Regions from separate parts of the Kosakonia sp. N21 genome, predicted to be linked through region 1. Evidence: predicted binding sites of a transcription regulator. Region 1 holds the regulator's gene; the other holds the start of a gene.
The links. Region 1 encodes PhoB, which activates phosphate uptake and scavenging genes when phosphate is short. Its sites were predicted from a motif close to CTGTCATAAAACTGNCNNAT; they were not measured.
Positions count from the first base shown of each region.

Region 2: the regulator PhoB is predicted to act here: its motif matches at 8,502-8,521, upstream of uvrB (excinuclease ABC subunit UvrB).

Region 1 is NZ_JBOBHR010000002.1:535,756-552,031, reverse strand. Features, by position in the region: gene mak (fructokinase) at 44-952, shown strand; gene sbcC (exonuclease subunit SbcC) at 1,009-4,155, opposite strand; gene sbcD (exonuclease subunit SbcD) at 4,152-5,354, opposite strand; gene phoB (phosphate response regulator transcription factor PhoB) at 5,553-6,242, shown strand; gene phoR (phosphate regulon sensor histidine kinase PhoR) at 6,264-7,562, shown strand; gene brnQ (branched-chain amino acid transporter carrier protein BrnQ) at 7,970-9,289, shown strand; gene proY (proline-specific permease ProY) at 9,374-10,726, shown strand; gene ACQ3G7_RS06270 (2-hydroxyacid dehydrogenase) at 10,803-11,741, opposite strand; gene malZ (maltodextrin glucosidase) at 11,973-13,790, shown strand; gene ACQ3G7_RS06260 (DUF2339 domain-containing protein) at 13,844-16,276, shown strand, end outside.
Region 2 is NZ_JBOBHR010000002.1:49,070-65,345, forward strand. Features, by position in the region: gene moaB (molybdenum cofactor biosynthesis protein B) at 1-266, opposite strand, end outside; gene moaA (GTP 3',8-cyclase MoaA) at 286-1,275, opposite strand; molybdenum cofactor riboswitch at 1,263-1,410, opposite strand; gene yvcK (uridine diphosphate-N-acetylglucosamine-binding protein YvcK) at 1,638-2,546, shown strand; gene eptA (phosphoethanolamine transferase EptA) at 2,660-4,297, shown strand; gene pmrA (two-component system response regulator PmrA) at 4,294-4,965, shown strand; gene pmrB (two-component system sensor histidine kinase PmrB) at 4,969-6,054, shown strand; gene uvrB (excinuclease ABC subunit UvrB) at 6,249-8,270, opposite strand; gene ACQ3G7_RS04025 (ABC transporter ATP-binding protein) at 9,022-9,744, shown strand; gene bioD (dethiobiotin synthase) at 9,686-10,408, opposite strand; gene bioC (malonyl-ACP O-methyltransferase BioC) at 10,401-11,150, opposite strand; gene bioF (8-amino-7-oxononanoate synthase) at 11,137-12,291, opposite strand; gene bioB (biotin synthase BioB) at 12,288-13,328, opposite strand; gene bioA (adenosylmethionine--8-amino-7-oxononanoate transaminase) at 13,415-14,701, shown strand; gene ACQ3G7_RS04055 (kinase inhibitor) at 14,773-15,249, shown strand; gene ACQ3G7_RS04060 (putative acyl-CoA thioester hydrolase) at 15,364-16,276, shown strand, end outside.

The sequences.
Region 1 (16,276 bases):
GTCGTTGCATTGCTAATGCGTGGTCCACTATGAGGAGTTTGATGTGCGTATCGGTATCGATTTAGGTGGGACAAAAACAGAAATCATTGCGCTGGACGATAGCGGCAACGCGTTATTTCGCCATCGTCAGTCCACGCCGCATGATTATCTGCAAACCATAGAGCTGATTGCTTCATTGGTGGATCTGACGGAAAAAGAGACGGGTCAGACTGGCACGGTCGGTATGGGGATCCCGGGGTCGATTTCGCCCTACACCGGGGTAGTGAAAAATGCTAACTCCACGTGGCTGAACGGTAAACCGTTCGACAGAGATTTGAGTCAGCGACTGAACCGCGAAGTGCGACTGGCCAATGACGCCAACTGCCTGGCGGTATCTGAAGCCGTGGATGGCGCGGCGGCAGGCGAGCATACCGTTTTCGCCGTGATTATCGGTACCGGTTGCGGTTCCGGTATTGCGATCAACGGGCATTCACACATTGGCGGTAACGGTACGGCGGGAGAGTGGGGGCATAATCCGCTACCGTGGATGGATGACGACGAGCTGCATTACCGCGCGGAAGTCGCCTGTTATTGCGGCAAACAGGGCTGTATTGAGACGTTTATTTCCGGCACCGGTTTTGCGACCGATTACCACCGTTTAGGGGGGCAGCCGTTAAAGGGCAGCGAGATTATTCGTCTGGCGGAGGCGCAGGATCCAATAGCGGAGTTAGCATTGAGCCGTTATGAGCTGCGGCTTGCCAAGTCGCTGGCGCATGTGGTCAATATTCTCGATCCGGATGTGATTGTGCTGGGCGGCGGGATGAGCAATGTGGATCGTCTGTACCAGACCGTACCTGGGCTGGTGAAAAACTGGGTCTTTGGCGGTGAGTGCGAGACCCCAATCCGTAAGGCGCTGCACGGCGATTCCAGCGGCGTGCGCGGCGCGGCCTGGTTATGGCCGCTGGGCGAGTAATCAATGCGTATGTGAGTGTGCAGGCCTGATGGCGCTTTGCTTATCAGGCCTGCCAGTCAGCGCGACAAAACGGCGTATTTGCCGTCGAGTTTGCTGTAACCCAGGCCGTTGATCTTCTTCACTTTGATCTGCACCGGAATACGCTCTTTCATTGCTTCGACATGGCTGATAACGCCAATGGTCTTGCCGCTGGCATTGAGCGCGTCCAGCGCATCGAGGGCGGTATCCAGCGTTTCGCTATCCAGTGTGCCGAAACCCTCGTCGAGGAACAGTGAATCGATGCGGGTTTTGTGACTCACAAGATCGGACAACGCCAGCGCCAGCGCCAGGCTGACCAGGAAACTTTCGCCGCCGGAGAGCGTGCGCGTATCGCGCACGGCGTCCGCCTGCCAGGTATCCACCACTTCCAGCTCCAGCGCTTCGCTGGCTTTGCGTTTCAACAGATAGCGGCCATGCAGGCGCGTCAGCTGATTGTTCGCCAGCCACACCAGATTATCCAGCGTTAAGCCCTGCGCGAATTTGCGGAACTTATCACCCTCTTTGGAGCCAATCAGCGCGTTCAGATGCCCCCAATCGTCACAGCGGGCGGTGGCCTGTTCTATCTCCTGCAACACGTTTATCTGGCGCTGGCGGTTATCGCTATCCTGCTTCAGTTGCTGGCGGAACTCGCCCTGGCGGGTGGTATTTTCCCGTAACTGGCGACCGAGTTGTTCCAGCGCCAGGCTGGCGCTCTCCGTCGTGCTATTGGCGTCCATTCCGGCGGGCAGTTGCGCCTGGTGCGCCGTGAAGGCCTGCTCAGCGCTGGCGGCAAGCGTCTGCTTCTGTTGGCAATCGCGTTCGAGTTGCTGCCGTAACTGCTCCAGACGCTGGCGCTCTCCGTCATCCAGCAAAGCGGCGAGAAACGCCTGCTGATCGGCAAACACGCTGTTTTTCAACGTGTCGGAAAACTGGTTTTCCAGCGTCTTTTCGCTTTCGCTCTGCTGTGCAAGCTGGTGTTGCAACGTCTGCCATTGGCTGTGCAGCGAAATGCAATCATTATGTACCTGGCGCCAGCCCTCCAGCGGGATAATCTGCTCATCCACCGCTATCTCATCGGCGGGCAGCGTGTCGATGATGGGCGTAAGCAACGCCATACGCTCATGCAGGGCGGTCAGCTGTTGTTGTTGCTGTTGCCACTGCTCCGCTTCCTGCGCACGCGCGGCCAGCCACGCTTCCTCTTCACCTTCCGGTGGCAGGCTCAGCGCCAGCGGCTGCAAGGCCTCGGCGAGACTGGCGCGACGACGAACCACCGCCTGTTGATAATGTTCGCCCTGCTGGTGTAATTCGTGGATTTGAAGTTGCAGTGTCTGGCGCTGATTGAGCAGATACAACTGATGCTCATACGCGTCCTGCGCGCTTTGCCAACTGGTCAGTTCGCGATGCGGCTCCAGCACCACGTTCAGCTCTGCACAGGCCTTCGCCCATGCCTCTAGCAACGCTTTCTCGTCCTGTTGCTGCGTGGCAATTTCGCGCTCATCTTTTTCATAGCGTTCGCCGAGCCCTTTCAGCCGTTCGCCGAGCGCAACACCTTCCTCTTTGACCTGGCGGACTTCCAGATCCAGCGCGTTACGCCGGGCCTGATTAACGCCCGGTTCGAGCGTCTGATAGTGCGCAATTGCCGGGTGCTCGGTTGCGCCGCACAGCGGGCAGGGATGCCCCGGTTGCAGACGGGCGCGTTCGCTCTCCAGGTCTTTGATGCGGTTTTCCAGCTCGCAAATGGTGGTGACCTCACTCAACAGCTGGTTCTTTTCTTTATACACCTCGCGCTTGCGCGCCAGCCCGGCGCTGAGCGTTTCCTGTTCGGCTTTCAGGTCGAGCAAACTTTGCTGGCGCAGGCTTAATTGCTTGCGCAGTGGTGCAAAACGGGCGTGCAGGGCGGTCAGTTGCTGGCGCAGCGGGCGGTTTTGCGCGCACTGGTGCATGGCAGCGGCTGTCTCTTCCACGCTGAGTTCCAGCGTGGCGATCGGCAGGGTGCGCAGTTTGGTCTCATGACTCTGGATGCGCTGTTGCAGGCTCAGCCACTGCTTTTTCTCATCGTCTAACTGATTAAACAGCGCCCGCCAGCCAGTCAGCTCGCTTTGCCAACGCTGGAAACGCGCATGTTCGCTCAGCCAGCTCTCCAGCGTTTTGTGCGTGGCTTGCAGGGTCGCGAGTTGTTGCACGGCGCTGGCGCGGATGCGTGCACGCTGGAGCAGACTGGCCTGTAAGCGAGTGTTTACTTCTTCGCTCTGGTTGCGGGTGCGACGCTGCACATTGCGTTGCTCTTCCAGTCTGTCCCAAAGGGGGCGAAGCTGCTGTGCTGGTTGCGCGCGTTCCAGCGCCGCCAGTTGCGGCTGCGCACTGGTCTGCGCCTGTTGCGCCTGTACCAGCGCCGCCTGCGCACGGCCTCTGGCGGCGCGTAGCTCGCCATCGCGGTTCAGCCAGTTTGCCTGCGCCTGGGCGCTGCCTAGCCCTGCCATGAGCTGCTGTTCTTGTGAAGTGAGCGCCTGCAAACCTTGCTCAAGCTGTTGGCGCTGCTCATCATTCAGCACCACCACCCCTTCGGCCTGTGCTTGTAATGTTTCCAGTCGGGTTTTCGCCGCTTTGTGTTTCTCAAACACGCGGGCGGAAATCTGCCCGTAAATTTCGGTGCCGGTCAGCTCTTCCAGCAGCTCTGCGCGCTCGCGAGGTTTGGCATTGAGAAAGGCCGCGAATTGCCCCTGTGAGAGCAGCATCGAGCGGGTAAAGCGCCCGTAATCCAGCCCGGTTAGCGAGGCGGTAAGATCGAGTTTATCTTTGACTTTGTCGGCGAGGATCTTACCGTCGGCGCAGGTTGCCAGCTCCACGCGCGGCGCTTGCAGATTGCCGTCCGGCAAACCGCGGGCGCGGCTCTGGCTCCAAAACGCGCGGTAGGCCACGCCTTTGACCTCAAACTCCACCTCTGCCAGACAGTCGGCGGTGTCGCGGGTCATTAAATCGTTTTGCGATTGTGACAACGTACTGAGGCGCGGCGTTTCGTGGTACAACGCCAGGCAGATGGCATCCAGCAATGTGGTTTTGCCCGCGCCGGTCGCGCCGGTAATGGCGAACAGACCGTTGCTGGCAAAGGGTTCTTCGGTGAAGTCGATTTTCCATTCGCCTTTCAGCGAGTTAAGGTTTTTCAGCCGCAAACTGAGAATTTTCATGCTTCTTTCTCCTCGTCCAGCGCCTGCAATGTTTCGCTGAACAGCGCCTGTAATCGCCCTTGCTGCGTCTCGTCGAGTTCTTCCTGCGCCAGGCGGCGGGCAAAGACCTCTTCGACTTTTAATTCATTGAGGGTCTCGCGCAATTCACCGGCAAGTATACGTTCCCGCTGTTCCCGGCTACGGCGAACCAGCAGGACGTCAACCGGGAGATCTTCCGTCACCTGCTGGATTTTTCGTTGCATATCGGCCAGGTATTCGCCACTGACGATTTCGATATCCAGCCAGACGGGGGTGTCGCCAGGTTTGTCGCGCCACTGTTCAAGCTGGCGGCAAATCTCAGCAAAATCGCCTTTGATAACCGCCAGCGCCTGCGTGGCAGGAACATCCAGTGCGGTAACGTCGGCCAGTTTGCCTGCGGTAAAGGTCACCAGATTGACGCTTTTACTTTTGCCGGTTTCGTCAAAACTGAGTGGGATCGGCGAGCCGCAATAGCGGATGCGCTCCTCACCGCCGATCTTTTGCGCCCGGTGGATATGCCCAAGGGCGATATAGTCGGCGGGAGGGAAGTTCTGCGCCGGGAACGCATCCAGCGTGCCGATATAAATGTCGCGTACGGCGTCGCTTTTGCTGGCGCCGACGGTGGTTAAATGGCCGCTGGCGATGATCGGCAGTGGTTTATCGCCGCGCAGTTCGCTGGCTGCGGTAAATTGTTGCTGGTAATACCCGGTGATCGCCGCCAGCAGGTGTTGCTGTTTTTCCTGCCCGGACAACCCGGCCTGGCTGAGCATAATGTCGCGCGGGCGCAGGAAGGGCACCGGGCAGAATACCGCGCCCGGTTCACCGTTGCGGCGGTAAAGCCAGAAAGGCTCTACGCCTGCGCTGGCGACGACGGTGGTTTTCAGATACGCGAGGATCTCTTTCGATTCGTTGAGCGTGGCCACCGAATCATGGTTGCCTGCCAGCACCACTAACTGGCAGCCGGTTTGCTGAAGTTTGACCACGAAACGGTTATACAGCTCACGGGCGTAGCTGGGCGGGGAGCCAGTGTCAAAAACATCGCCCGCCACAATAATGGCGTCGACCTGATTCTCTTCCGCCGTGGCCAGCAGCCAGTCGAGGAAAGCGGCGTGTTCAGCGGCGCGGCTCTTGCTATAGAAGTTTTGACCCAGGTGCCAGTCAGAGGTGTGAATAATGCGCATAGCGGTTCCGTGGCAAAAAAGCATAAAGCAGATTATAAACATTAAGCAGATGAGGGACATAACCTGACGAAAATAGGGACTGTCACAGAGCACTTGCTGGGGTCATCTGGCGGTCATGTTATTCATAAATCTGTCATAAAACTGACGCATAATGGCGCCGCTATATATATTGATGACTTAAATAAGACAGGGCAAATTATGGCGAGACGAATTCTGGTCGTAGAAGACGAAGCTCCAATCCGGGAAATGGTGTGCTTCGTGCTCGAACAAAATGGTTTTCAACCGGTGGAAGCTGAAGATTATGACAGTGCGGTGAACCAACTTAATGAACCCTGGCCCGATCTTGTTTTACTGGACTGGATGTTGCCTGGCGGTTCCGGTATTCAGTTTATTAAACACCTGAAACGTGAAGCGATGACCCGTGATATTCCGGTCATGATGCTGACGGCGCGCGGCGAAGAAGAAGATCGCGTACGCGGTCTGGAAACCGGGGCAGATGACTACATTACCAAACCTTTCTCACCCAAAGAGCTGGTGGCGCGCATTAAAGCTGTGATGCGCCGCATTTCGCCGATGGCGGTGGAAGAGGTGATCGAAATGCAGGGCCTGAGCCTTGATCCTTCCTCTCACCGCGTCATGACCGGTGAAAATCCCCTGGATATGGGGCCGACAGAGTTTAAACTCTTACACTTCTTTATGACCCATCCGGAACGCGTATACAGCCGTGAACAGCTGTTGAACCACGTATGGGGAACCAATGTGTATGTTGAAGACCGGACGGTGGATGTGCATATTCGTCGTCTGCGCAAAGCGCTGGAACACAGCGGCCACGATCGTATGGTGCAAACAGTGCGCGGCACGGGTTACCGTTTTTCGACCCGTTTCTGACATTTAACAGGAGTGTGACGCGTGCTGGAACGGCTGTCATGGAAAAGGCTGGTGCTGGAGCTCCTCCTTTGTTGTATCCCCGCCTTGATTCTCGGCGTCATGTTCGGTTACCTGCCGTGGTTTTTACTGGCTGCGGTAACCGGGTTGTTGATCTGGCACTTTTGGAATTTACTGCGTCTTTCATGGTGGTTATGGGTCGATAAAAGTATGACCCCGCCGCCGGGTACAGGGAGCTGGGAGCCGCTGTTATACGGGCTGCACCAGATGCAGATGCGTAATAAAAAGCGCCGTCGTGAGCTGGGAAGCCTGATTAAACGCTTTCGCAGCGGCGCGGAGTCGCTGCCGGATGCGGTGATCCTCACCACCGAAGAGGGGGCGATTTTCTGGTGTAATGGCCTGGCGCAACAGGTGCTGGGTTTGCGCTGGCCGGACGACAGCGGGCAGAATATCCTTAACTTGCTGCGCTACCCGGAATTTACGCAGTATCTTAAAAAACAAGAGTTTAGCAAGCCGCTGAATCTGGTGCTCAACACCGGTCGCCATCTGGAAATCCGCGTGATGCCTTACAGCGAGGAACACCTGCTGCTGGTGGCCCGCGACGTCACGCAAATGCATCAACTGGAAGGGGCGCGGCGCAACTTTTTTGCCAACGTCAGTCATGAACTGCGCACGCCATTAACGGTGCTGCAGGGCTACCTGGAGATGATGCAGGAGCAGACGCTCGAAGGCGCGCCGCGGGAGAAAGCGCTGCATACCATGCGCGAACAAACCTCGCGAATGGAAGGACTGGTGCGCCAGTTACTGACGCTTTCGAAGATTGAAGCAGCGCCGACCTTGCCGCCGAATGAAACCATTGATGTGCCAATGATGCTGCGGGTCGTGGAGCGGGAAGCGCAAACCCTGAGTCAGCAGAAGCATCACTTCCATTTTGAAGTTGATAACGCGTTGAAAGTGCTGGGAAATGAAGAGCAACTGCGCAGCGCGATTTCCAACCTGGTCTACAACGCCGTGAACCACACGCCAGCAGGAACGGAGATTACCGTGCGCTGGCAGCGCGTGCCGCTGGGGGCGGAATTCAGCGTCGAAGACAACGGCCCCGGCATCGCCGCTGAACACATTCCTCGTCTCACTGAGCGTTTCTATCGCGTGGATAAAGCCCGTTCCCGGCAGACTGGCGGGAGTGGTCTGGGGCTGGCGATCGTGAAACATGCGGTGAATCATCACGAAAGTCGCCTCGAAATTGTCAGTACTCCCGGCAAGGGAACGCGCTTTAGCTTTGTTCTGCCGGAACGTCTGGTTGCCAAAAAAGCCGCGTCCTGACGCGTCTGTCAGCTTATCTTTCCAGCGGCCTGTATCAACAGGCCGCTTATTCCGATGTTTTCTCCCCCCTGAAACGTATTTTGTACGCATGCTGCTTTTTTGTTCGCATGATCAGCCATGTGTTTTTCTTATAATTGGAGTTATTAACTACTATTAATTGTATGGATAGTATAACCATCTGGTTTTGCGATCCCACCTTGCCTTTAAACGTTATAAGCGTTTAAATTGCGCCCCGTATATTGTCAGACCAACTGTATTTGCGTGGTAAATCGAAAAACTATTCTTCGCTACGCAATGCATAGAGCATTTCCCGCTGACTTTCTGCGACATTGGCGCGGTATCGTCCGGTTGGGAAAGGCGAAAAAAACATCATTTTTACGACACCACATCCACAGGCAGTAAAAAATATGACCCATCACTTAAAACCACGCGACATTGTTGCTCTGGGCTTTATGACATTTGCCCTCTTCGTCGGCGCAGGTAACATCATTTTTCCTCCCATGGTTGGTTTGCAGGCCGGTGAACACGTCTGGACGGCGGCGCTGGGCTTTCTGATCACCGCTGTGGGCTTACCGGTGCTTACCGTTGTCGCGCTGGCGAAAGTCGGCGGTGGCGTGGACAGCCTGAGCACGCCGATTGGTAAAGTGGCGGGCGTCTTGCTGGCGACGGTGTGCTATCTGGCGGTCGGGCCGTTGTTCGCCACGCCGCGTACGGCGACGGTGTCGTTTGAAGTGGGTATCGCGCCGCTGACTGGCGAAGGTGCAATGCCGCTGCTGATTTACAGCGTGATCTATTTTTCTCTGGTGATCCTGATTTCCCTCTATCCGGGCAAACTGCTGGATACCGTAGGCAATTTTCTTGCGCCGCTGAAAATTATCGCACTGACTATTCTCGCTATCGCGGCGATTATCTGGCCGGCCGGTCCTATCAGCCATGCGCTGGAAGCCTACCAGACTGCGCCGTTCTCAAACGGTTTCGTCAATGGCTATCTGACCATGGATACGCTGGGAGCCATGGTGTTTGGCATCGTGATTGTCAATGCAGCGCGTTCGCGCGGTGTCACCGAAGCCCGTTTGCTGACCCGTTATACGGTGTGGGCGGGGCTGATGGCGGGCGCAGGGTTGACGCTGCTGTACCTGGCGTTGTTCCGTCTCGGTTCCGACAGCTCTGCGCTGGTTGAGCAGTCGGCTAACGGCGCGGCCATTCTGCATGCTTATGTTCAGCATACCTTCGGCGGCGCAGGCAGTTTGCTGCTGGCGGCGTTGATTTTTATTGCTTGTCTGGTGACGGCGGTTGGCCTGACCTGTGCCTGTGCGGAGTTCTTTGCGCAGTATCTGCCGCTCTCTTACCGCACGCTGGTCTTTATTCTGGGCATCTTCTCCATGGCGGTCTCCAACCTGGGGCTGAGCCATCTGATTCAGATCTCTATTCCGGTGCTGACCATGATCTACCCACCGTGCATCGTACTGGTGGTGCTGAGCTTTACCCGCTCTTTATGGAACAGTTCCACACGCGTTATTGCACCGGCCATGTTTATTAGTCTGCTTTTTGGTATCCTTGACGGCGTGAAAGCGTCTGCGTTTGCAGAACACCTTCCGGCCTGGACCCAGCGTTTGCCGCTGGCGGAACAGGGACTGGCCTGGCTGATGCCAAGTCTGGTGATGGTGGTTCTGGCGGCAGTCTGGGATCGCGCCGCAGGTCGGCAGGTCACTTCCAGCGCCCATTAATCGCGGCAAACACGGCTTGTTTAACCACGGGGTAGCGCACTCCGTGGTTTTTTATTTTTGTGTTGAATAATGGCAGTGGAAACGATGGAAAGTACTAATAAGCTAAAGCGTGGGCTAAGCACCCGGCACATTCGCTTTATGGCGCTGGGTTCGGCAATTGGCACCGGCCTGTTTTACGGCTCCGCAGATGCAATCAAGATGGCTGGCCCAAGCGTGTTGCTGGCCTACATTATTGGTGGTGTGGCTGCGTATATCATTATGCGCGCACTGGGCGAGATGTCCGTGCACAACCCTTCCGCCAGCTCCTTCTCTCGCTATGCTCAGGAAAACCTCGGCCCGCTGGCCGGCTATATCACCGGCTGGACGTACTGCTTTGAAATCCTGATTGTCGCCATTGCCGATGTCACCGCGTTTGGTATTTACATGGGCGTCTGGTTCCCGACGGTGCCGCACTGGATTTGGGTGCTGAGCGTGGTGCTGCTTATCTGCGCCATCAACCTGATGAGCGTCAAAGTCTTCGGCGAGCTGGAGTTCTGGTTCTCCTTCTTTAAAGTCGCCACCATTATCATCATGATCGTGGCCGGTTTCGGCATCATTATCTGGGGGATCGGCAACGGCGGGCAGCCGACCGGGATCAGCAATTTATGGAGCCACGGTGGTTTCTTCAGCAATGGCTGGCTGGGCACGGTGATGGCGCTGCAAATGGTGATGTTCGCGTATGGCGGCATCGAGATTATCGGTATCACCGCCGGGGAAGCGAAAGATCCGGAGACGTCGATTCCGCGCGCTATCAACTCGGTGCCGATGCGTATTCTGGTGTTTTACGTCGGTACGCTGTTTGTGATCATGTCGATTTACCCGTGGAACCAGGTGGGTACTGACGGAAGCCCGTTTGTACTGACCTTCCAGCATATGGGCATTACCTTTGCCGCCAGTATCCTCAATTTTGTGGTGCTGACCGCCTCGCTCTCGGCGATTAACAGCGATGTGTTTGGTGTGGGGCGTATGCTGCACGGGATGGCTGAGCAGGGCAGTGCGCCGAAGATGTTCGCCAAAACGTCGCGCCGCGGGATTCCCTGGGTGACGGTGATGGTGATGACCATCGCGCTGCTGCTGGCGGTGTACCTGAATTACATCATGCCGGAGAATGTTTTCCTGGTGATCGCCTCACTGGCGACTTTCGCCACGGTATGGGTATGGATCATGATTTTGCTGTCGCAGATTGGCTTCCGTCGTCGTCTGTCGGCAGAGGAAGTCCGCGCGCTGAAGTTTAAAGTTCCGGGCGGGGTGGCGACTACCGTTGTCGGCCTGATTTTCCTGGTCTTTATCATCGCGCTGATTGGCTGGCACCCGGAAACCCGCATCTCGCTGTACGTGGGGTTTGCATGGATTGTGCTGCTGCTGATTGGCTGGGCATTTAAACGCCGTAACGCGTAATTGTCGATACAAGCCCGCGCCAGCGGGCACCAGGCCGGATGGCGCAGCGCGCATCCGGCCGGTACACAAAGCGGGCTTACACGACCGGGGTTAATAATCTCCCGTCAGTAAAATAGCTGACCAGGTTATTGATGGTGAGATCCGCCATCGCCTGGCGTGTCTCCGCCGTGTTGCTGGCGATATGCGGCAGCAACACTACATTCTGTAAGTCGCGCAGCGCGGGCGGGATGTGCGGTTCCTGCTCGAACACATCCAGCCCGGCGCCGCGCAGTTTCCCTTCCTGTAACACCGCAATTAACGCCTCTGTGTCCACCACGCTACCGCGTGCGATATTCACCAGAATGCCCTCCGGCCCCAGCGCGTCCAGTACTTCGCGGTTGATAATGTGGTGCGTTTTCGCACCGCCCGGCAGGGTCAATACCAGAAAATCCACTGCGTTTGCCAGACCGACAAGGGAATCATGACGTTGCCACTGGCTGTTACGCGCCTCACGGGGGCTGAAGTAATGAATCGGCATCCGGAACGCGGCAGCGCGCTCGGCGACATCATGGCCAATGTTGCCCATCCCGACGATACCGCAGCGCTTACCGCTCATTTTCCACGCGCCCGGAAAGGCCGCATGCTCCCATTCGCCCGCCCGGGCAAAACGATCGGCGGCGCAAATTTTACGTGTCACCGCCAGCATCAACGCCAGTCCGGTATCCGCCACGCATTCGTTAAGTACGTCGGGCGTATTGCTTACGCGAATGCCACGGCTGCGGCAGGTATCGAGGTCGGTGGCATCAACGCCAACTCCGAAACCACTAATGACCTCCAGCGCCGGAAGCTGTGCAATTAACGCCGTACTGATGCCTTTTGCCGCACGGGTCAATGCACCCCGGATAAGATGCCCGCGTTCGCGCACCACCGTCTCTGCACCGGGTTGCCAGTATTGATGCACCACAAAGTGCTGTTGCAGGGTATCGATCATCGGCTGGGGGATTTCAGTAATGACGAGGATTTCAGGTTTGCTCATGCTCGCTCTCTTATCGCGCTATAGTTTTTATCAGTATAAAAACCCACCGGGGGCGAGACTTCGGGCATCGGCACGAAGCGGGCGTGAAAAAACTCACGCAAATGCCCGGTGAATATCCCGTCAGATCACATCTGCGCCCCGTCTCTCACCCCCGGAAAAAATGCGAAAGAAGGAGGCGAGACGGCAAGGGCTGTGAAAAAGTGGCGTCATTTTGAACAAAGGGGATTGTTGATGTTGAACGCATGGCACCTGCCGGTCGCGCCGTTTGTCAAACAGCACAAAGACCAGCTCATTATCACCCTCTGGCTGACGGGAACATCGCTGCCCTCGCGGGTAACGCTGCGGGTGGAAGTCGATAATGAAGAAACCCCGCTGGCGATGCATCGCGCGCGTCACACCATCGGTAATGGTGTGACCGTCTGGCGGGTGGCGGTGGATGTAAAGAGCGGGCAGCCGCGCCGCCGCTACAGCTTCAAGCTGTTGTGGCAGGATAAGCAACTGTGGTTTACCCCGCAGGGATTCAACCGCTTCCCGCCCGCCCGGCTGGAGCAGTTTGCGGTGGATGCGCCGGATAACGGCCCGCAGTGGGTAGCCGATCAGGTGTTTTATCAGATCTTCCCGGATCGTTTTGCCCGCAGCCAGACGCGCGATGCCGATCAGGATAATGTTTATTACCACCACGCCGCGGGCCAGTCGATTGTGTTGCGCGACTGGGACGATCCGCTGACGGAGGACGCCGGGGGATCCACCTTTTATGGCGGCGATCTGGACGGTATCAGCGAAAAACTGCCCTATCTGAAAAAGCTGGGCGTGACGGCACTCTACCTTAACCCGGTCTTTGTTGCGCCCAGCGTGCATAAATATGACACGGAAGATTATCGCCATGTTGATGCGCAGTTTGGCGGTGATCAGGCGTTGCTGCGCCTGCGCCACAACACGCAAGCTCTGGGGATGCGGCTGATCCTTGACGGTGTGTTTAATCACAGCGGCGATTCTCACGCCTGGTTCGACAGGCATAATCGCGGCACGGGTGGCGCCTGTCATAATCCGGACTCTCGCTGGCGTAGCTGGTTCAGCTTTGATGATCAGGGGCACGCCCGCGACTGGCTGGGTTACCCGAGCTTGCCGAAGCTGGATTACCAGTCATCGACGCTGGTTGATGAAATGTATCAGGGGGAGGACAGCATCGTTCGCCACTGGCTAAAAGCGCCGTGGAACATGGATGGCTGGCGGCTGGATGTGGTGCATATGCTGGGGGAGGATGGCGGTGCGCGTAACAACCTGCTGCACGTTGCCGGTATTGCCCGATCGGCGAAAGAGACCCAACCGCAGGCGTACATCGTCGGCGAACATTTTGGCGATGCGCGTCAGTGGCTGCAGGCGGATGTTGAAGACGCGGCAATGAATTATCGCGGCTTTACGCTGCCGGTATGGGCGTTCCTGGCGAATACCGACAACGCTTATGATCCCCAGAAAATGGATGCGCAAAGTTGCGCGGCGTGGATGGATAACTACCGTGCCGGGCTGTCGCATCAACAGCAGCTGCGCATGTTTAATCAGCTCGACAGCCACGATACGCCGCGCTTTAAGACGGTCCTGGGTAAAGATGTCGCCCGTTTGCCGCTGGCAGTGGTCTGGCTGTTTAGCTGGCCCGGTACACCCTGCATCTATTATGGCGATGAAGTCGGGCTGGATGGCGCAAACGATCCCTTCTGTCGCAAACCCTTCCCGTGGGACAAGAAACGGCAGGATACCCGCTTACTTGCCCTCTACCAACGGATGGCGAAGCTGCGCGCCCGCAGTCAGGCGCTGCGCTACGGCGGTTGCCAGGTTGTGTATGCGCAGGAAAACGTGCTGGTGTTTGTGCGCGTTTATCAGCAGCAGCGGGTGCTGGTAGCGCTTAATCGCAGCGACGCCTGTGAAGTGGTGCTGGAGGATTCGCCGCTGCTGCACGGGAAAAACTGGCGGCTTAAAGAAGGTACAGGTACGCTACAGGATGATGTGCTAACGCTACCGGCGATTAGCGCTTCTGTTTGGTCTGCCTCCTGAGCTGAAGCGCGAAAAGGGGGCTTTGCGTCTCCCCTTTAGCGAAGGCGAAGTACATGGATGGTCTTTTATTCTTCGGCGCGGTCGTGCTGTTTTTTGCTCTGGTGGTGGTGCCGATTGTGGCAATCACCGCCTGGCGTCGCAGCGTGGCCACGCAGGATGAACTCACCCGGCTGCGCCAGCGGCTGAGTGTGCTTGAACAGCGGTGGGTCAATGCGCCGGTCAACATTGATCCTGCGCCTGTTACGGCGCAGCCGTTGCCGGTTAGCGATCCTGTTGCCGTTAGCGAACCTGTTGAGGTTGTGCAACATAGCGAACCGGTGGCGGTGTCGCCCTGGGGCCGTAAAGTGGACGGCTCTGCGGCGGCTGAGATCGCGCCCGTTGCATCACCCGACGTTGTCTCACCCAAAAACGAAACCGCCTCCTGGGGCCTGGCCTCATCCCTGGCGCGCTGGTTTATGCAGGGTAATCCGCTGGCCAAGCTGGGGATTGTGCTGCTGTTTATCGGCCTCTCTTTTCTGCTGCGTTATACCGTGGAGTATTCGCTGTTCCCGCTGGAGTTGCGCCTTGCCAGCGTTGCACTGGCGGCGATGGTGCTGCTGGGGCTGGGCTGGCGTTTACGTCATAAACAGACGGTATTTGCCCTGATTTTGCAGGGGGGCGCGGTTGGCGCGCTCTATCTCACCGTGTTTGGCGCGTTCCGGCTGTGGCAAATGCTGCCGATGACGCTGGCTTTCGTTCTGCTGTTGGTGATTTGCGCGGCGAGTGTGGGGCTGGCGGTATTGCAAAAAGCGCTAAGTCTGGCGCTGCTGGCGAGTCTGGGCGGTTATCTTGCGCCGATCTTGCTCTCGACCGGCGGCGGCAGCCACATTGCGCTGTTCTCCTTCTATTTACTGCTTTCGGTTGGCATTCTCGCCATCAGCCTGTGGCAGCACTGGCGTGAGCTGAATTTGCTGGGCATGTTCTTCACCTTCGGCGTTGCCGGCGTGTGGGGAATGCAGAGTTATCGCCCGGAATTTTACCTGAGCTGCCAACTGTTCCTGATCGCCAATATTGTTATTTTCGGCGTGTTAAGCGTGGTGTTATCCCTGCGTGCGCAGCGGCGGGGCGAACGTATTATTGATGGCGTATTGCTGTTTGCGCCGCCGCTGGCGGGCTTCGGTATGCAGTACGCTATCACGCAGCACTGGGCCTACGGCCCGGCCTTTAGCGCCCTCGGTTTCGGTCTCTTTTACCTGGCGCTGGCTTCACTGGCGCTGAAGCGTTATCCGACCACGGCGAAACCACTGGTGCTGGCAGCGCTGGCGCTGGGCGGCGCGTTTGCCACGCTGGCGATTCCGCTGGCGCTGTCGGCGCGCTGGACATCCATGGCCTGGGCACTGGAAGGGCTGGGGATCGTATGGCTCGGCGTGCAGCAGAACCAGCGACGCATGAGCTACAGCGGCACGGCCTTATTGCTACTGGCGTTGTTCAGTGCGCTGTGGGCTGCGGCGGATGGTCTGCCTGCGCTCTCGGTGCTGATGATTTTCGCCGTACTGAGCGGCTGCTGGCTGGCAGGGGCGCTGTTGTGGCGCGGTATGCGGCGCGAAGTCAGCTGGCTGTTGCTGGCGGGCGGCATTCTGTTCTGGATCATCGCTCTGGGTGGCGCGGCGAAACGGATGCTGGTTGCCGATGCGCATGCCGCGTTTGCGGTGCTGGCGCTTCTGTCTGCATCCGTCTGGCTGTGGCGAGCGGCGCAGCAGCGTTTGCGCTGGCCAGAGCTGGGCTATGCCCGCTGGTTGCTGTGGCCCGCAATGGCGATGGCGCTGCTGTATCAGATTACCGTGCAGGGGCATATTCTGGCGGGCGGATGGCAAAACCTGGCCTGGTGCATCGCGTTGCCTTCGGCGCTCATTCTGCTGTACCGGGATAACGAAACGGTGCCTGTGCGTGTGTCGCAAGGGCTGCATATTTCGCTGTTCTGGCTGTTGCTGCTGGCAGCGGGTAGCGAGCTGTGGTGGTTTGTCGGATCGCTTGGCTGGGGCTTTGAACCGTGGCGTGCCGGTTTGCCGATGGCGGCGGGCGGTATCGTGATTGCGCTGGTGATGGCGGCGATCCGCAGAGAGATGTGGCCGGTGCGTGTCTGGCCTGCATTGTATGGCGCGCTGGCGCTGTTGCCACTGATCCCGCTACTCTTCGGATACTTGCTCTATGCCAACCTGGGGGACGGCGTGGTGAGAGAACTGGCGTACCTGCCGCTTATCAACCCACTGGAAGAGGGCGCGGCCTTTGCGTTGCTGGGGTTGTGGCTCTATAGCCGCTTTGCTGAAACACACTATTCGGCGTGGGTACCACAGGTATGGCGAGCACGCCCGTGGGCGATCGCGGCGCTGGCTTTCTGGTGGCTCAATGGCGCGTTATTACGTGCGCTGGCCTGCTACGGAAACGTGACGTGGGATGCCGGTAGTTTGTGGCAGTCGCGGTTGATCCAGACTTGTTTCGCTCTGTTC
Region 2 (16,276 bases), 490 kb from region 1:
TCCGGTGCCTGATCGCCGTCGGTGAAGCCGGTGCCGCCGGTGATCAATACCACCTGCACGTCGTCGCGGGCGATCCACGCGGAAACCTGCGCGCGAATGGCATAACGGTTCTCTTTGACAATCGCCTTATCCACCATCTGGTGACCGGCATCGTGCGCGGCGTCGCGCAGCCAGTGGCCGGAGGTATCATCCTCTTCGCCGCGACGGTTAGACACCGTCAGAATAGCCAATTTCACCGGGATAAACTCAGCGCTGACCTGACTCATCTCATTCTCCTTGCGGCGATTACCCGCCAATGTATGAAAGGTTTTGCGTAATACCTGTATTGCCCTGATGCAGGAAATGCGTCTGCTTTTTGTGCGTGAGCGCGGCGGCAATACGCTGTTCCAGCATCGCTTGCTGTGCGTCGTCCTGTAGCAGGTCGCGTAAATTCACGCCGCCATCGCCAAACAGGCATAAATGCAGTTTGCCGGTCGACGACACGCGCAGGCGATTGCAACTGGCGCAGAAGTCTTTTTCATAAGGCATGATAAGACCGATTTCCCCGGCGTAATCCGGGTGGCAAAACACCTGCGCCGGGCCGTCGCTACGCTGGCGCAATTGATGGATCCAACCGCGTTGTAGCAGTTGATCGCGCAGCACCATGCCGGAGATATGATGGTTGCGAAACAGCTCGCTGCCCTCTCCGGTCTCCATCAGTTCAATAAAGCGTAGCTGGACAGGACGTGATTTGATCCACGCCAGAAAGGTGTCGAGCTGGTGATGGTTAACGTCGCGCATCAGTACCGTGTTGACTTTGACTTTAGCAAAGCCCGCAGCGAAAGCGGCATCGATACCGTCCATCACCTGCTGAAACTTATCCTGGCCAGTAATGGCATGAAACTGGCGGGCATCGAGACTGTCGAGGCTGACGTTAATGGCCGTGAGCCCGGCGTCGCGCCACAGGGCGACATCACGAGCAAGCCGGTAACCGTTGGTGGTGACGGCAATCTGGCGGATAGCGCTGTTTTCGCGCACCGCGGCGATAATATCGGGGAAATCGCGTCGCAGCGACGGCTCACCGCCTGTCAGGCGTACTTTTTCCGTGCCCATGGCGCTGAAGGCGCGTGTTACCCGACGAATTTCATCGACGCCGAGAAAGCCGTTGTTGTTGATGCCGCCCGGCTTGTAACCGTCCGGCAGGCAGTAGGTGCAACGAAAATTGCACACATCAGTGATCGACAAACGCAAGTAATAGAACTTACGCGCGAACGCATCGGTAAGTTGTGAAGTCATTTACACCTTTCCAAATACGGGAGATGCAGTCATTTCTTCCTGCACCCTGGCGACAGGAACCGTTGCGGGTTCCGTCACGGCCAGTGCCCCGTATCTTTCGACTTAGGCGCAAAGGCTTGAGTGTATATTTTGTTAGTCACGCTAACATTGCTTATGGCGATAGTAGCGCGATAGTCGGGCTTTCGCTATCACGATAATCGTTATATAAAGACATATATAGCGACATGATCGTGCACTTTCAGTACAGAGTACGTGAAAATCGCGTTTTTGCCTTGATATGTGTCATTTTCCACTCTGCGCGGCATCGTCTTTTGGTGGTATTTGCGCTAACGTATCGGGATAATTCTTCATAAGGAATCACTATGCGTAATCGCACACTTGCAGACCTGGATCGTGTTGTCGCGCTGGGCGGCGGGCATGGTCTCGGGCGTGTGATGTCTTCGCTCTCTTCGCTGGGATCGCGGCTTACCGGCATTGTCACCACCACGGATAACGGCGGATCAACCGGGCGTATTCGACGTTCCGAAGGCGGGATCGCCTGGGGGGATATGCGCAACTGTCTGAACCAGTTGATCACCGAACCCAGCGTTGCGTCGGCCATGTTTGAGTATCGTTTTAGCGGTAATGGCGAACTTTCCGGGCATAACCTCGGAAATCTGATGTTAAAGGCGCTGGACCACCTGAGCGTGCGGCCTCTGGAAGCCATCAATTTAATTCGCAATTTATTAAAGGTGGACGCGTTTTTAATTCCGATGTCGGAACAGCCTGTCGATTTAATGGCCACCGACAGCGAAGGGCATCATGTTTATGGCGAAGTGAACGTCGATCAATTGCACGCGCCGATTCAGGAATTGATGCTGTTTCCAAAAGTGCATGCCACTCGTGAAGCGGTGCAGGCCATTGCCGAAGCGGATTTAATTTTAATCGGTCCGGGCAGTTTTTATACCAGTTTGCTGCCGCTGCTGCTGCTTGAGGATCTGTCGCAGGCATTGCGCCGCACGCCAGCGCCGGTGGTCTATATTGCGAACCTGGGTAAAGAGTTAAGCCCGGCGGCCGCCAGCCTGAAACTGAGCGATAAACTGACCATTATGGAGCAGTATGTCGGCAGAAAAATAATTGATGCCGCCATTGTCGGGCCAAAAGTGGATGTCAGCAACGTCAGCGATCGCCTGATCATTCAGGATGTTCTGGAAGCCAGCGATATCCCCTATCGCCACGATCGCCATCTCCTGCGCGCCGCGCTGGAAAAAGCAGTACAGCAACTCGGTTAAACCTCCGGCAGGTTATTTTTGTGACCTGCCGATACCTTTCTTAATTTCTTAAGGTTGTCTTAAAAAAAAACTGTCATCCTCGTGTCACATTCTTTGCAGGATCCAGGTACGCTATGTTTCACTTTCGTCGGCCAACCTTAAGCCGCCTCACGTTTATTATCCTCTTTGCGCTTTATATCGCTCTGGCCCTGAATGTCGTTTTTTATCATCAGGTTTTCACTCTGCTACCGGTTAACTCATTGCGTAACTGGCTGGTGTTTCTTTCCATGCCAGTGGTGGCGTTCAGCGTTATTAATATTGTGCTGTCGCTGGCGTCATTTGTTTTTCTCGATCGCCTGATCATTACCCTCTTTGTCCTGGTCAGCGCCGCCGCGCAATATTTTATTTCGACATTCGGCATCATTATTGACCGCTCAATGATCACCAATATTCTCGACACCACCCCGGCGGAAAGTTTCGCCCTGCTGTCGACAAAAATGGTGCTGACGTTGTTATTAACCGCCGTACTGGCGATTGTCATCGCCTGGTGGATCAAAATTAAGCCCGCGCGCTCCGCCCTGCGCAGTATCGCATTGCGCATTATCAGCGTGGTCATTTCCGCGCTGCTCATCGTGCTGGTGGCACTGCTGTTTTATAAAGATTACGCCTCGCTGTTTCGCAATAATAAAGAGCTGGTGAAATCACTGAGTCCGTCAAACTCTATTACCGCCTCGCTGTCATGGTATTCCCATAATCAAACCGCAAACCTGCCGCTGGTGAAAATAGGCGAAGATGCGCGTCAGCGTCCGGAAATGCAAAACGGCCCACGGAAAAACCTCACCATTCTGGTACTCGGGGAAACATCCCGTGCGGCGGACTTCTCTCTCGGCGGTTATGAGCGCGAAACTAACCCGCTGTTAAAACAGGACAATGTCGCCTATTTCCCGAATACCGCCTCGTGCGGAACGGCGACGGCAATTTCCGTACCTTGCATGTTTTCCGGTATGGGACGCGCCCATTACGACGATCAACTTGCCGCGCATCAGGAAGGGTTGCTGGATATTATTCAGCGCGCCGGGATTAAGGTGCTGTGGAATGAAAATGACGGTGGCTGCAAAGGCGCATGCACCCGCGTACCGACCCAGGATATGACGCAATTAAACCTGCCCGACCTCTGTATTGAAGGGGAGTGCCAGGATGAGATCTTATTCCGCGGTCTTGCTGACTATATTGATGCCTTGCAAGGCGATGGGATAATCGTATTGCACACCATTGGTAGCCACGGGCCGACCTATTACAACCGCTACCCGCCGCAGTTCCGTAAATTTACGCCAACCTGCGACACCAATGAAATTCAGACCTGCTCACAGCAACAACTGGTCAATACTTACGATAATACTATTCTGTACGTCGACTACATTGTTGATAAAGCGATTAAATTGCTGCAATCAAAACAGGATAGATTTACCACCAGCCTGGTCTACCTCTCAGACCACGGGGAATCACTGGGTGAAAATGGCGTTTATTTGCACGGTCTGCCGTATTCCATTGCACCGGAAACGCAGAAACATGTGCCGATGTTGATCTGGCTGTCTGATGACTATCAACAGCGTTACGGCGTCAATAATCAGTGTCTGCAAAAGAATGCGCGGGAGCGGGAAGTCTCGCAGGATAATCTCTTCCCGACCATGTTGGGTATACTGGGCGTCAGCACGAAAGAGTACCGTGCCCAGGACGATCTGTTAACGTCATGCCGGGAGCAGGCTAAATGAAAATTCTGGTAATTGAAGACGATGCCCTGCTGCTGCAGGGGTTGATTCTGGCCATGCAGAGTGAAGGATACGCCTGCGATGGCGTCTCGACAGCGCATGAAGCCACGCTGTGTCTGGCTAACGGGCATTACAGTTTAATCGTGCTCGATTTAGGGCTGCCGGATGAAGACGGTTTACATTTGCTCACCCGGCTGCGTCGGGAAAAGTTCACCCAGCCGGTACTGATCCTGACCGCACGCGATACGCTGGAGGACCGTGTTACCGGGCTGGATACCGGCGCGGACGATTATCTGGTCAAACCCTTCGCCCTGGATGAGCTGAATGCCCGCATCCGTGCGCTGCTGCGCCGCCGCCATAATGAAGGCGACAACGAAATCACGCACGGCAACCTGACGCTGAATGTCACCCGCCGCCAGGCATGGCGGGACGGCCAGTTGCTGGACTTAACGCCGAAAGAGTACGCTCTGTTGTCGCGCCTGATGCTAAAAGCCGACAGCCCGGTACACAGAGAAATCCTCTACAACGATATCTACAACTGGGACAACGAGCCCTCGACCAACACGCTGGAAGTCCATATTCATAACCTGCGGGATAAAATCGGGAAGTCCCGTATCCGCACCGTCAGAGGGTTTGGCTATATGCTGGTGCATGCCGGGGACCGGGACTGAGTTATGGCGATCTTCGATTTCAGGCGCTGGAGCATGCGCCGCCGGTTGTTGCTAACCATTGGCGGTATTCTGGTGTTTTGCCAGTTGATTAGCGTCTTCTGGCTATGGCATGAAAGCGAGGAGCAAATCCAGTTGCTGGTGCAAAGCGCCATGCATAACCACAACAATCACAAACAGGTTGAGCATGAAGTCCGTGAAGCGGTCGCCAGCCTGTTGGTGCCCAGTCTGCTGATTGTCGGCCTCGCGTTGCTGATCTGCATGCAGGCGGTCAAAAACATCACCAGCCCGTTATCAGAGCTCCAGCAGGAACTGAATAAACGCACCCCTGATAATCTGCAACCCATTACGCTCAATAACAGCGTCAGTGAAGTGGAAGCCGTGACCTCATCGATCAACGAGCTGGTGTCGCGTCTGACGCTGACGCTGGAACGGGAACGTCTGTTTACCGCCGATGTCGCTCACGAATTGCGCACCCCGCTGGCCGGGTTACGTCTGCATCTTGAGCTGATGGCAAAAACCAGCGGCATCACTGTCGATCCGCTGGTGCAGCGCCTTGACCAGATGACCGAGAACATTGCGCAACTCCTGCAACTGGCGCGGGTCGGGCAATCTTTTTCAGCGGGCAGTTATCAGCAGGTGATGCTGCTGGAAGACGTGGTGATGCCGATTCAAAGCGAACTGGAAACGATGCTTGCCGGGCGGCAACAGAAATTAGCGTTACCCGACAATGCGCAGACCATTCCGGTTTCCGGAGATGTGACGCTGTTGCGGGTACTGGTGAGAAACCTGGTGGAGAATGCGCACCGCTACAGTCCTGCCGGCTCAACTATCACTATCCACATCGAGCGCGCGGTAACGCCGGTTCTGGCCGTTGAGGATGAAGGTCCGGGAATAGACGAGAGTCGCAGCGGCGAGCTAAGCAAAGCTTTTGTGCGCATGGATAGCCGCTATGGCGGCACCGGGCTGGGCCTGAGCATCGTGTCACGCATTGCGCAACTGCACGATGCACAGTTCTTTTTGCACAACCGGAAAACACAGTCGGGCGTGCGGGCCTGGGTTAAGTTTCACCCGATAGCCCGCGGAGTATGATCAATACGTCAGCACCCACAGATGGCTGAAACCAATGATTAACGCCAGTGCAAACGCGACGGCGAAAAACTCACGAAGATTAATTTGTTGCATCACACTCTCCTCAGTAAAGCGGAGGTTAGTGTGTCAGCGCAGTATTAAGTCAACATTAAGGCGAGTCAGGCAGATCGCCTTAATGTGTGACGAAACGCAAATTATGACGCTGCAATAAACAAATCCCGCAGTTGATGTAACTGATCGCGCACTTTCGCCGCCTCCTCGAACTCGAGGTTTTGCGCGTGCTGCATCATCTGCCCTTCCAGCTCGTGAATTTTCTGCTGCAGCGCTTTCGGCGTCAGCGCCAGCTCAGCCGCTTCCACCTGGGCAGGCGTTCTGGATTTCCCACGCCCCTTCGCCCGGGTTTTCGCCAGCCCCTCGCCCATCGCCAGAATATCCACCACTTTCTTGTTCAGGCCCTGCGGCGTAATGCCGTGCTCTTCGTTGTAGTGCTGCTGTTTCTCGCGGCGGCGTTCGGTTTCACCTATCGCCTTCGCCATCGACGGCGTGATTTTATCGCCGTACAGAATCGCCTTACCGTTAATGTTACGCGCCGCACGTCCGATGGTCTGAATAAGCGAACGTTCAGAACGCAGGAAGCCCTCTTTGTCGGCATCCAGAATCGCCACCAGCGACACTTCCGGCATATCCAGCCCCTCACGCAGTAAGTTAATGCCCACCAGCACATCAAACTCACCCAGACGCAGGTCGCGGATAATCTCCATACGCTCGACGGTATCTATATCGGAGTGCAGATAGCGCACCTTCTCGCCATGTTCTTCAAGGTATTCGGTGAGGTCTTCCGCCATTCGTTTGGTCAGGGTCGTGACCAGCACGCGTTCGTTAATTGCCGAACGTTTACGAATTTCAGACAGTAAATCGTCAACCTGTGTCGCCACCGGGCGCACTTCAATTACCGGATCAAGCAGACCGGTTGGGCGCACCACCTGGTCAATCACTTCGTTGCCCGATTTTTCCAGTTCGTAGTTGCCCGGCGTCGCCGAGACATAGATAGACTGCGGCGCCAGCGCTTCAAACTCTTCGAACTTCAGCGGGCGGTTATCCAGCGCGGAAGGCAGGCGGAAGCCATACTCGACCAGCGTCTCTTTACGCGCCCGGTCACCACGGTACATACCGCCGATTTGCGGAATGGTAACGTGAGACTCATCGATAACCAGCAACCCGTCGGCCGGCAGGTAGTCGAACAACGTCGGCGGCGGTTCGCCCGGCCCGCGACCGGAGAGAAAGCGGGAGTAGTTTTCAATACCGGAGCAATAACCCAGTTCGTTCATCATCTCCAGATCGAACTGCGTGCGCTGGCTGAGTCGCTGCTCTTCCAGCAGCTTATTGTTCGCGAGTAGCGATTTGCGCCGCTCGGCGAGCTCCTCTTTAATCTCTTCCATCGCCTGCACGATGCGCTCACGCGGTGTCACGTAGTGCGTCTTCGGATAGATGGTGAAACGCTGCACCGTCGATTCCACATGCCCGGTAAGCGGGTCAAACAGCGACAGACGCTCAACCTCTTCGTCGAACAACTCCACGCGCAGAGCAAGATCGTCCGATTCTGCGGGGAAAATATCGATCACCTCGCCGCGAACGCGAAACGTACCGCGCTGGAAAGCCTGATCGTTACGGGTGTACTGCAACTCCGCCAGGCGGCGCAGAATCGAACGCTGATCGATAATCATCCCATTGGTCAAATGCAGCATCATTTTCAGGTACAGATCCGGATCGCCCAGACCGTAAATCGCCGAGACCGATGCCACCACAATCACATCGCGCCGCTCCAGCAACGCTTTGGTTGCCGACAAGCGCATCTGCTCGATATGTTCGTTAACCGAGGCGTCTTTTTCGATAAATGTGTCCGAGCTGGGAACATAGGCTTCCGGTTGATAGTAGTCGTAGTAGGAGACGAAATACTCCACGGCATTGTCCGGAAAAAACTCCTTCATCTCACCGTATAGCTGCGCGGCCAGCGTCTTGTTGGGCGCCAGCACCATGGTGGGACGCTGCAAATCGGCAATGACGTTGGCGACGGTGAACGTCTTTCCTGAACCGGTTACCCCGAGCAGCGTTTGGTGCGCAAGACCGTCTTCCAGGCCTTCCTTGAGACGACGGATAGCTTCAGGCTGGTCGCCGGAAGGGCGAAAAGCGGAATTCAGTTTGAACGGTTTACTCATGGATGGCTACCTGGTGAAGGAATGAGCGAGCAGGTAACCTATTTTACTCACCCTGGTTACTTTTGCCAACACATAATACTGGATGAAAAAACAGTAGCGAATGACGCAATTTGTTCTACCCGGGGTCATGGCACACGTTCGCTCCTGAAATTTCTTCGCCAGCAAGATAAAACACCAGACCTTTGCGGTTATCCCCAGAACTTTTTCTCTTTTAACAATTGTCAAGCCAGTCGGTGAAAGTTTTGTGGCGGCCAGTGACACTTTTCTTACAGGCATTGCTTTTACATAACCAGCTGATATAAAAAAGAAATCACAAAAAGCCGTGTTTCGCACCAATTCAGGCGAAAGCCGCGTCCCTTCTCGCTTGCCGTGCGTTTTCTAACTCTAATACACAAGGTTATCCACAGGAATAGTGGATAACTGCCGCCAGGCCGGATACCCCGCCCTCCGCCCAATTCCCATTTCGTCCCAGCCGGGGGGGATTAAAAAATTTTTATCACTTCTTTTTGATTATTATCAGCTAACGAAACGCGAGATCTGCATGAGATCCTTCTCACACTTCGTGGCTTTGCTGCACCACAATTCGTCACTACAAGCACTGGCAAAGTGCAGGATTTTTCCCTGCGATCTCCCTTCCCGGCATTTTAAATACCACTGAGATCGGTCGTATCCGAAAAAAAAGCCTTTTTCACGTTCTGGCAAGCCTTTTGCAATATCCCTGTGTCACCAGATCCGGAAGAAGGAGCGGACCATGTTGAGCTTACGTGCAGTGAACCAGTATTACGGTAACCAGCATACCTTATGGAATATCGATCTCGATTTAACCCCCGGCGTCTGCACGTCCGTCATCGGGCTGCCGGGGATGGGCAAAACCACGCTGATAAACTGCATTACCGGCTATTTGCCCGTTGAGAGCGGCAGCATGATCTGGCAGGAAGCGGGCGCACCGCCGCGCGACCTGCTGAATGTGCAGGCTGAACATCGCTGCGCGATGGGAATGGGCTATGTGCCGCAAGACCGGCGGATATTTTCGCAACTGACCGTCGAGGAAAATCTGCATATTGCCATGATGGCCGGAGGCGCAGCACGCAATGCGGTGAGCCAGGATATCTACGATCTCTTCCCGGAGCTATACACGCTGCGCAAGACCCGCGGCGCGGGGTTGTCGGAAGATAATCAACAGCAACTGGCGATGGCGCGAGCGCTGGTGACGCACCCGCGGTTATTAATCCTTGATGAGCCAACGCGCGGGCTGGGCCAGGCCTTTGTGCATAAACTGGGCAATCTGATCGTGCGGCTTAACCAGGACTTCGGCATCACTATTTTACTGGCCGAGCAACAGCTTGCCTTTATCCGCCGGGTTGCTGACCGCTTCTGTCTGCTTCACCGGGGACGTAGCGTTGCCGAAGGGGAAGTTAAGCAACTGGACGATCGGATGTTGTCGCACTGGATGACACCGGATTCAACACGCTGAGATCAAGATAATGACCCGTTCTCTCTTTTTCCGGCGCGTGGGCAAACCAGGGGATTTCGCCAATCAGCGGAGCCTGCATCACGCGCCGAAGCGTCGCCAGATATTCAGCATGGCGCTTACCCGGCTTCACCACATCATTCGCAATCCAGCCTGCCAGCCTTAACCCCGACTGTCGTATCGCCTGCGCAGTCAACATCGCATGATTGATACAGCCCAGTTTCACCCCCACCACAAGGATCACCGGCAATTGCTCCTGCACGACCCAGTCGGCAAAGGTCAGCGTCTCCGACAACGGCGTAAACCAACCGCCTGCGCCCTCCACCAGCAGCCATTCAGCCTGCCCTGATAGATTGCGTAACCCGGCGGACATCACCGCCGCCTCGATCGGCTCGCCCACATCTGCGCTGACAATATGCGGCGATGTTGGCTCGGCAAAGGTGTAGGGATTAACGCTGTGGTAATCCAGCGGCAGACTACTGTGCAACTGTAGCGCTAACGCATCGCTATTACGCAGCCCTTTCGCGGTCATTTCGCTGCCGGACGCCACCGGCTTGTAACCGGCACTGCGTAAACCGCGCAGATTCGCCGCCTGCAACAGCGCACAACTGGCTACCGTTTTCCCTACTTCCGTGTCTGTTCCGGTGACAAAATACCGTTCACTCACGCGTGATCACTCCCCAAAAAAGATGGTACGTCAGAGGACATTTCCCCTGCTGTTGCGGCCAGGCCAGTTGTAAACGTTGCAGTTTGCTGCGCGTCAGCCCCTGCTGCCTGCCCGCATGTAAATGTGTCGCGCCAATACCTTTTAACGAACGCAACGCCTGGGTGGCATCTTCAAAACAGAGGGTGATGCGCTCCACGCCGCTGCGCAACCGCCAGCCCTGCAATGCCTGGTGGATAGCGGGTAAAGGCAAAAAACGGTTTGCGTGTGGATGGTGATCAACCGCGCGCCACGCCAGATTCAGCTCTGGCAATGAATCCTCCACCAGCGTGGTAAATGCAATGTGTCCGCCTGGGCGCGTGACGCGGTGCAGTTCGCCAATCGCCTGGCGCAAATCCTCACACCACTGCACCGCCAGGTTGCTCCACGCCAGCGAAAAAGAGGCATCCTCAAAGGGCAATGCTTCGATATCCCCGGTCACATAACGCTGTGCACTGTGCAGGCGACGGGCTTCATCCAGCATCGTCGGTGAGAGATCCAGCGCGGTGACCTCGCTGCCCTGCCCGCGCCAGTAACGGCTCATACTGCCGGGTCCACAGCCGGCATCCAACACATGCAATGGCGAGGTGTTATTCAGTTGCGCAAGCAGCACATCCGCACTCAAACGTTGCAGCTCGTCGTGCTGGCAATAGCTCTGCGCCGCCCGGCCAAAAGCGGCGGCGATAGCCTGTTTATTCACTGCCATCCAGCGCCTCCAGCAAGCGTTCGATATCTTCAGCCTGATGCGCCGCCGTCAGGGTTAAACGCAGGCGCGCCGTGCCCGGCGGCACTGTGGGTGGGCGAATAGCCGTCACCCAACACCCGCGCTGCCGCAAACGCTCAGCCAGGCGCAATGCACGGGCGTTTTCGCCGACGATCAGCGGCTGAATCGCGCTCTGCGAATCGGTCACGTCCATGCCAAGCTGCGCTGCGCCGTGGCGAAAGCGGGCGATCAGCGCGGCCAGGTGTTGCCGACGATGATTCCCTTCCGGGCTGCGGATCACCTGCAATGCGGCACTCAGCGCCATCGCCTGGGCAGGCGGCATCGAGGTGCTGTAAATAAGATGGCGGGCAAATTGCAGCAAATAATCAGCAACGCTATCGCTACAGAGCACGGCCGCGCCGCTCACGCCAAACCCTTTACCGAAAGTGACGATCAGGATCTCCGGCGTAATGCCATGCACATGGCAACTGCCTCTACCCTGCTCGCCGACCACGCCCGTTCCGTGTGCATCATCCACCATCAGCCACGCGTGGGCGTGCCGGGCAGCAGCGGCAAGGGTACGAAGCGGTGCGCTGTCGCCATCCATACTGAAAATGCCTTCGGTGACCACCAGTTGTTGCCCGGCAATGGGTTTTGCCAGCAACGCCGCCAGGTGATCGGCATCGTTATGGGCAAAGCGTCGGAGCTGCGCCGGGCTGTGGCTGGCGGCTTCCAGCAACGAGGCGTGGCTCAGTTTGTCAGCGACAATACGATCGTCTTTGCCGGTCAGCGCCGCAATCACCGCCTGGTTGGCGGAAAAACCGGAGATAAACAGCAGCGCACGCGCGTAGCCGAGCCAGTCCGCCAGTTCGCTTTCCAGCGCCTGATGCGCCACGGTATGACCGCTGACATGGCCTGAACCGCCACTGCCGACGCCATAGCGTTCGGCCCCCTGCTGCCAGGCATGAACCACCAAGGGATGCTGGCTTAAACCCAGGTAATCGTTGCTGGAAAAGTTACAAAAGCGCCGTTCACCCACCGTCAGCCAGCGCCCAGCCCCCTGGGCAACGGGATGTCGCGTGCGCAGGGCATCTGCCGCGCGGCGTTCAGCCAGCGCGACATCGATGCGTTGTTGCCAGGTCATACGGCAGCCGCGTTGTAATACTGGTCGGTATCCGCATGCAGAAGCTGCGCTTCAAGCTGCTGCTGTTGTTCGTTATCGCCGCTGCGCACTTCGGTTTGCTGCGGGTTCATCCCCAGTTTGCGGAACAGTTGCAAATCTTTGTCCTCTTCCGGGTTTGGCGTGGTCAGCAATTTGCAGCCGTAGAACACGGAGTTCGCCCCAGCCATAAAACACATCGCCTGGGTTTGTTCATTCATCTGCTCGCGACCGGCGGAGAGACGCACGTACGAAGTCGGCATCATGATCCGGGCCACGGCAATGGTGCGGATAAAGTCGAACGCATCGACATCCTCATTGTCCGCCAGCGGCGTACCTTTGACTTTCACCAGCATATTGATCGGCACGCTTTCCGGCGGTGTCGGCAGATTAGCCAGTTGCAGTAACAACCCGGCACGATCGTTCACCGTTTCCCCCAAACCGACAATGCCGCCGGAGCAGACTTTGATCCCGGCGTCACGGACCTTATCCAGCGTGTCGAGACGCTCCTGATAGGTACGGGTGGTGATGATATTGCCGTAGAACTCTGGTGAGGTATCAAGGTTGTGGTTGTAGTAATCCAGCCCGGCACTGGCAAGACGCTGTGCCTGACTTTCATTCAACGTCCCGAGCGTCATACAGGCTTCCAGCCCCATGGCTTTTACCCCTTCGACCATCTGCTCCAGATAGGGCATATCCCGGTCATGCGGGTTTTTCCAGGCCGCGCCCATGCAAAAACGGGTGGAGCCGGCCAGCTTCGCCTTGCGGGCGGACTCCAGCACCTGCTCCACTTCCATCAGGCGTTCGGACTCCAGCCCGGTTTTGTAACGGGCACTTTGCGGGCAGTATTTACAATCTTCCGGGCAGGCGCCGGTTTTGATCGACAGTAACGTACTGACCTGAACCTGGCGCGGATCGAAATGTTGGCGGTGAACCTGCTGCGCTTCAAACAGCAGCTCCAGCAAGGGTTTTTCGAACAGAGCGGTGACTTGCGACAAAGTCCAGCGTGCGTGGTGAGCCATCGGGCATCTCCAAAAGGTGTTGTTAAATCGTTATTCGGTGTAGACTTGTAAACCTAAAACTTTTTAATTTGGTTTACAAGTCAATTATGACAGCGGACGATTTAGCTTTTGACCAGCGCCATATCTGGCACCCTTATACTTCGATGACCTCCCCGCTTCCGGTTTACCCGGTGCGCTCTGCGCAGGGTTGCGAGCTGACGCTCGACAGCGGAGAACGCCTGGTGGACGGTATGTCGTCATGGTGGGCGGCCATCCACGGTTACGGTCATCCGGCGCTGAACGCCGCCATGAAAGCGCAAATCGACACCCTGTCGCACGTAATGTTCGGCGGTATCACGCATGCTCCCGCTGTCTCGTTGTGCCGCAAGCTGGTGGCGATGACCCCCGATGCGCTGGAGTGCGTTTTTCTGGCGGATTCCGGCTCGGTCGCCGTTGAAGTGGCGATGAAAATGGCACTGCAATACTGGCAGGCAAAAGGCGAAGCGCGGCAGCGTTTTCTCACCTTCCGCAACGGCTATCACGGCGACACCTTCGGGGCGATGTCGGTGTGCGATCCGGATAACTCCATGCACAGTTTGTGGAAGGGCTATTTGCCGGACAACCTGTTCGCCCCGGCACCGCAAAGCCGCTTTGATGGCGAGTGGGATGAGCGCGATATGGTGGCTTTCGCCCGTTTGATGGCGGCGCACCGCCACGAGATCGCCGCGGTTATCCTGGAGCCGATTGTGCAGGGCGCTGGCGGCATGCGTATGTACCATCCTGAGTGGCTTAAACGCATCCGTAAAATGTGCGACCGGGAAGGCATTTTGTTGATTGCCGATGAGATAGCCACCGGCTTTGGCCGCACCGGCAAGCTGTTTGCCTGTGAGCATGCGGGCATCTCGCCGGACATTCTGTGCCTCGGTAAAGCGCTGACCGGCGGCATGATGACGCTCTCCGCCACGCTAACGACCCGCAACGTCGCAGAGACCATCAGCAACGGCGAAGCGGGCTGCTTTATGCACGGACCAACGTTTATGGGCAACCCGCTGGCCTGCGCAGCGGCAACGGCCAGCCTGACATTACTGGAAAGCGGCGCATGGCAGGATCAAGTGGCGGCTATTGAAGCGCAGTTAACCGCAGAGCTTGCGCCCGCGCGCGACGCTGAAAATGTGGTGGATGTGCGTGTGCTGGGCGCGATTGGCGTAGTAGAAACCCGCGCACCGGTAAATATGGCCTTACTCCAGCGTTTCTTTGTGCAACAGGGGGTGTGGATCCGCCCCTTTGGTCGCCTGATTTATGTGATGCCGCCGTACCTTATTACCCCGGAGCAGCTCTCGCGCTTAACCCGGGCCGTTAACGCCGCCGTCGCACGTAACGACCTGTTCGTCTGAGGCATTTCGCCCTACAGTAGCGGGGATACACTACACTTCCCGTTACTGTATCGCGAACGAAAGGAGCGCAAATGAAACTACTCAGTCATGACTTACGCGATGGAGAAAAACTCCCGCATCGCCATGTGTTCAACGGTATGGGCTACGACGGCGACAATATCTCCCCGCATCTGACGTGGGATGACGTTCCCGCAGGCACCAAAAGTTTTGTGGTGACCTGCTACGATCCGGACGCCCCAACCGGATCGGGCTGGTGGCACTGGATCGTGGCCAATCTCCCTGCGGATACCCGCGTTCTGCCGCAGGGCGCGGGGTCAGGCCTTGCCGCGCTGCCGGATGGCGCCGTACAAACGCGCACCGATTTCGGTAAAGCCGGTTACGGCGGTGCTGCGCCGCCAAAAGGGGAAACCCACCGCTATATCTTCACCGTTCACGCTCTGGATGTAGCGCATCTGGATGTCGACGAAAACGCCAGCGGCGCAATGGTTGGCTTTAACGTGCACTTCCATTCCCTGTCCAGCGCCACCATCACCGCCCTTTTTAGCTAAAAAACACGGGTTTTGAAGCCGATTGTGCAAATCGGCTTCCCGTTTCGCTCAACTTAGTATAAAAAAGCAGGCTTTGACGTAACCTTTTCAACTTTGCATAGTCTGGAGCACCCCTTGAACACATCATCGGTTTCCCGTCTGGCGCTGGCGCTCGCTTTTGGCGTGACACTGACCGCCTGTAGCTCAACCCCGCCGGCAGAACGCCCTTCTGAACAAACTGCGCCTGGCACTTCAGCGCGCCCGATCCTCAGCGCAGGCGAAGCGAAAAACTTCGTGGCGGAGCGCTATTTCACCGCGATGACGCAAAATGGCGAGTCGTGGAAACCCTTCGCCATTCGTCTGCCGCAAAAAGCGGACTTCGTTGTCGGACCGGCGGGTACGCCTGGCGTGACCCACAACACCATTCAGGCCGCCGTTGATGCGGCAATTAACAAACACTCCAGCGATCGTCAGTACATCGCCGTGATGCCTGGCGACTACGAAGGCACGGTGTTTGTCCCTGCGGCCTCCGGCAGCGTGACCATTTACGGTACCGGTGAAAAAGCGCTGGATGTGAAAATTGGCCAGGCTATCGACTCCGAAATGGATCCGAATAGCTGGCGTCGTCTGGTTAACCCGTCAGGCAAATATATGCCGGGCAAACCTGCGTGGTATATGTTCGATAACTGCCAGAGCAAACGCAGCGCGACCGTCGGTGTGATGTGCTCTGCGGTCTTCTGGTCACAGAACAATGGTCTGCAACTGCAAAACCTGACCATCCAGAACACCCTTGGCGACAGCGTTGACGCAGGTAACCACCAGGCGGTGGCGCTGCGCAGCGATGGCGATAAAGTGCAGATCAACAACGTGAATATTCTGGGTCGCCAGAATACCTTCTTCGTGACCAACAGCAGCGTGGATAACACCCTGCGTACCGATCGTCAGACCCGTACGCTGGTGACCAACAGCTACCTCGAAGGGGATGTAGATATCGTGGCCGGTCGCGGCGCAGTGGTGTTTGATAACACCGATTTCCGCGTTGTGAATT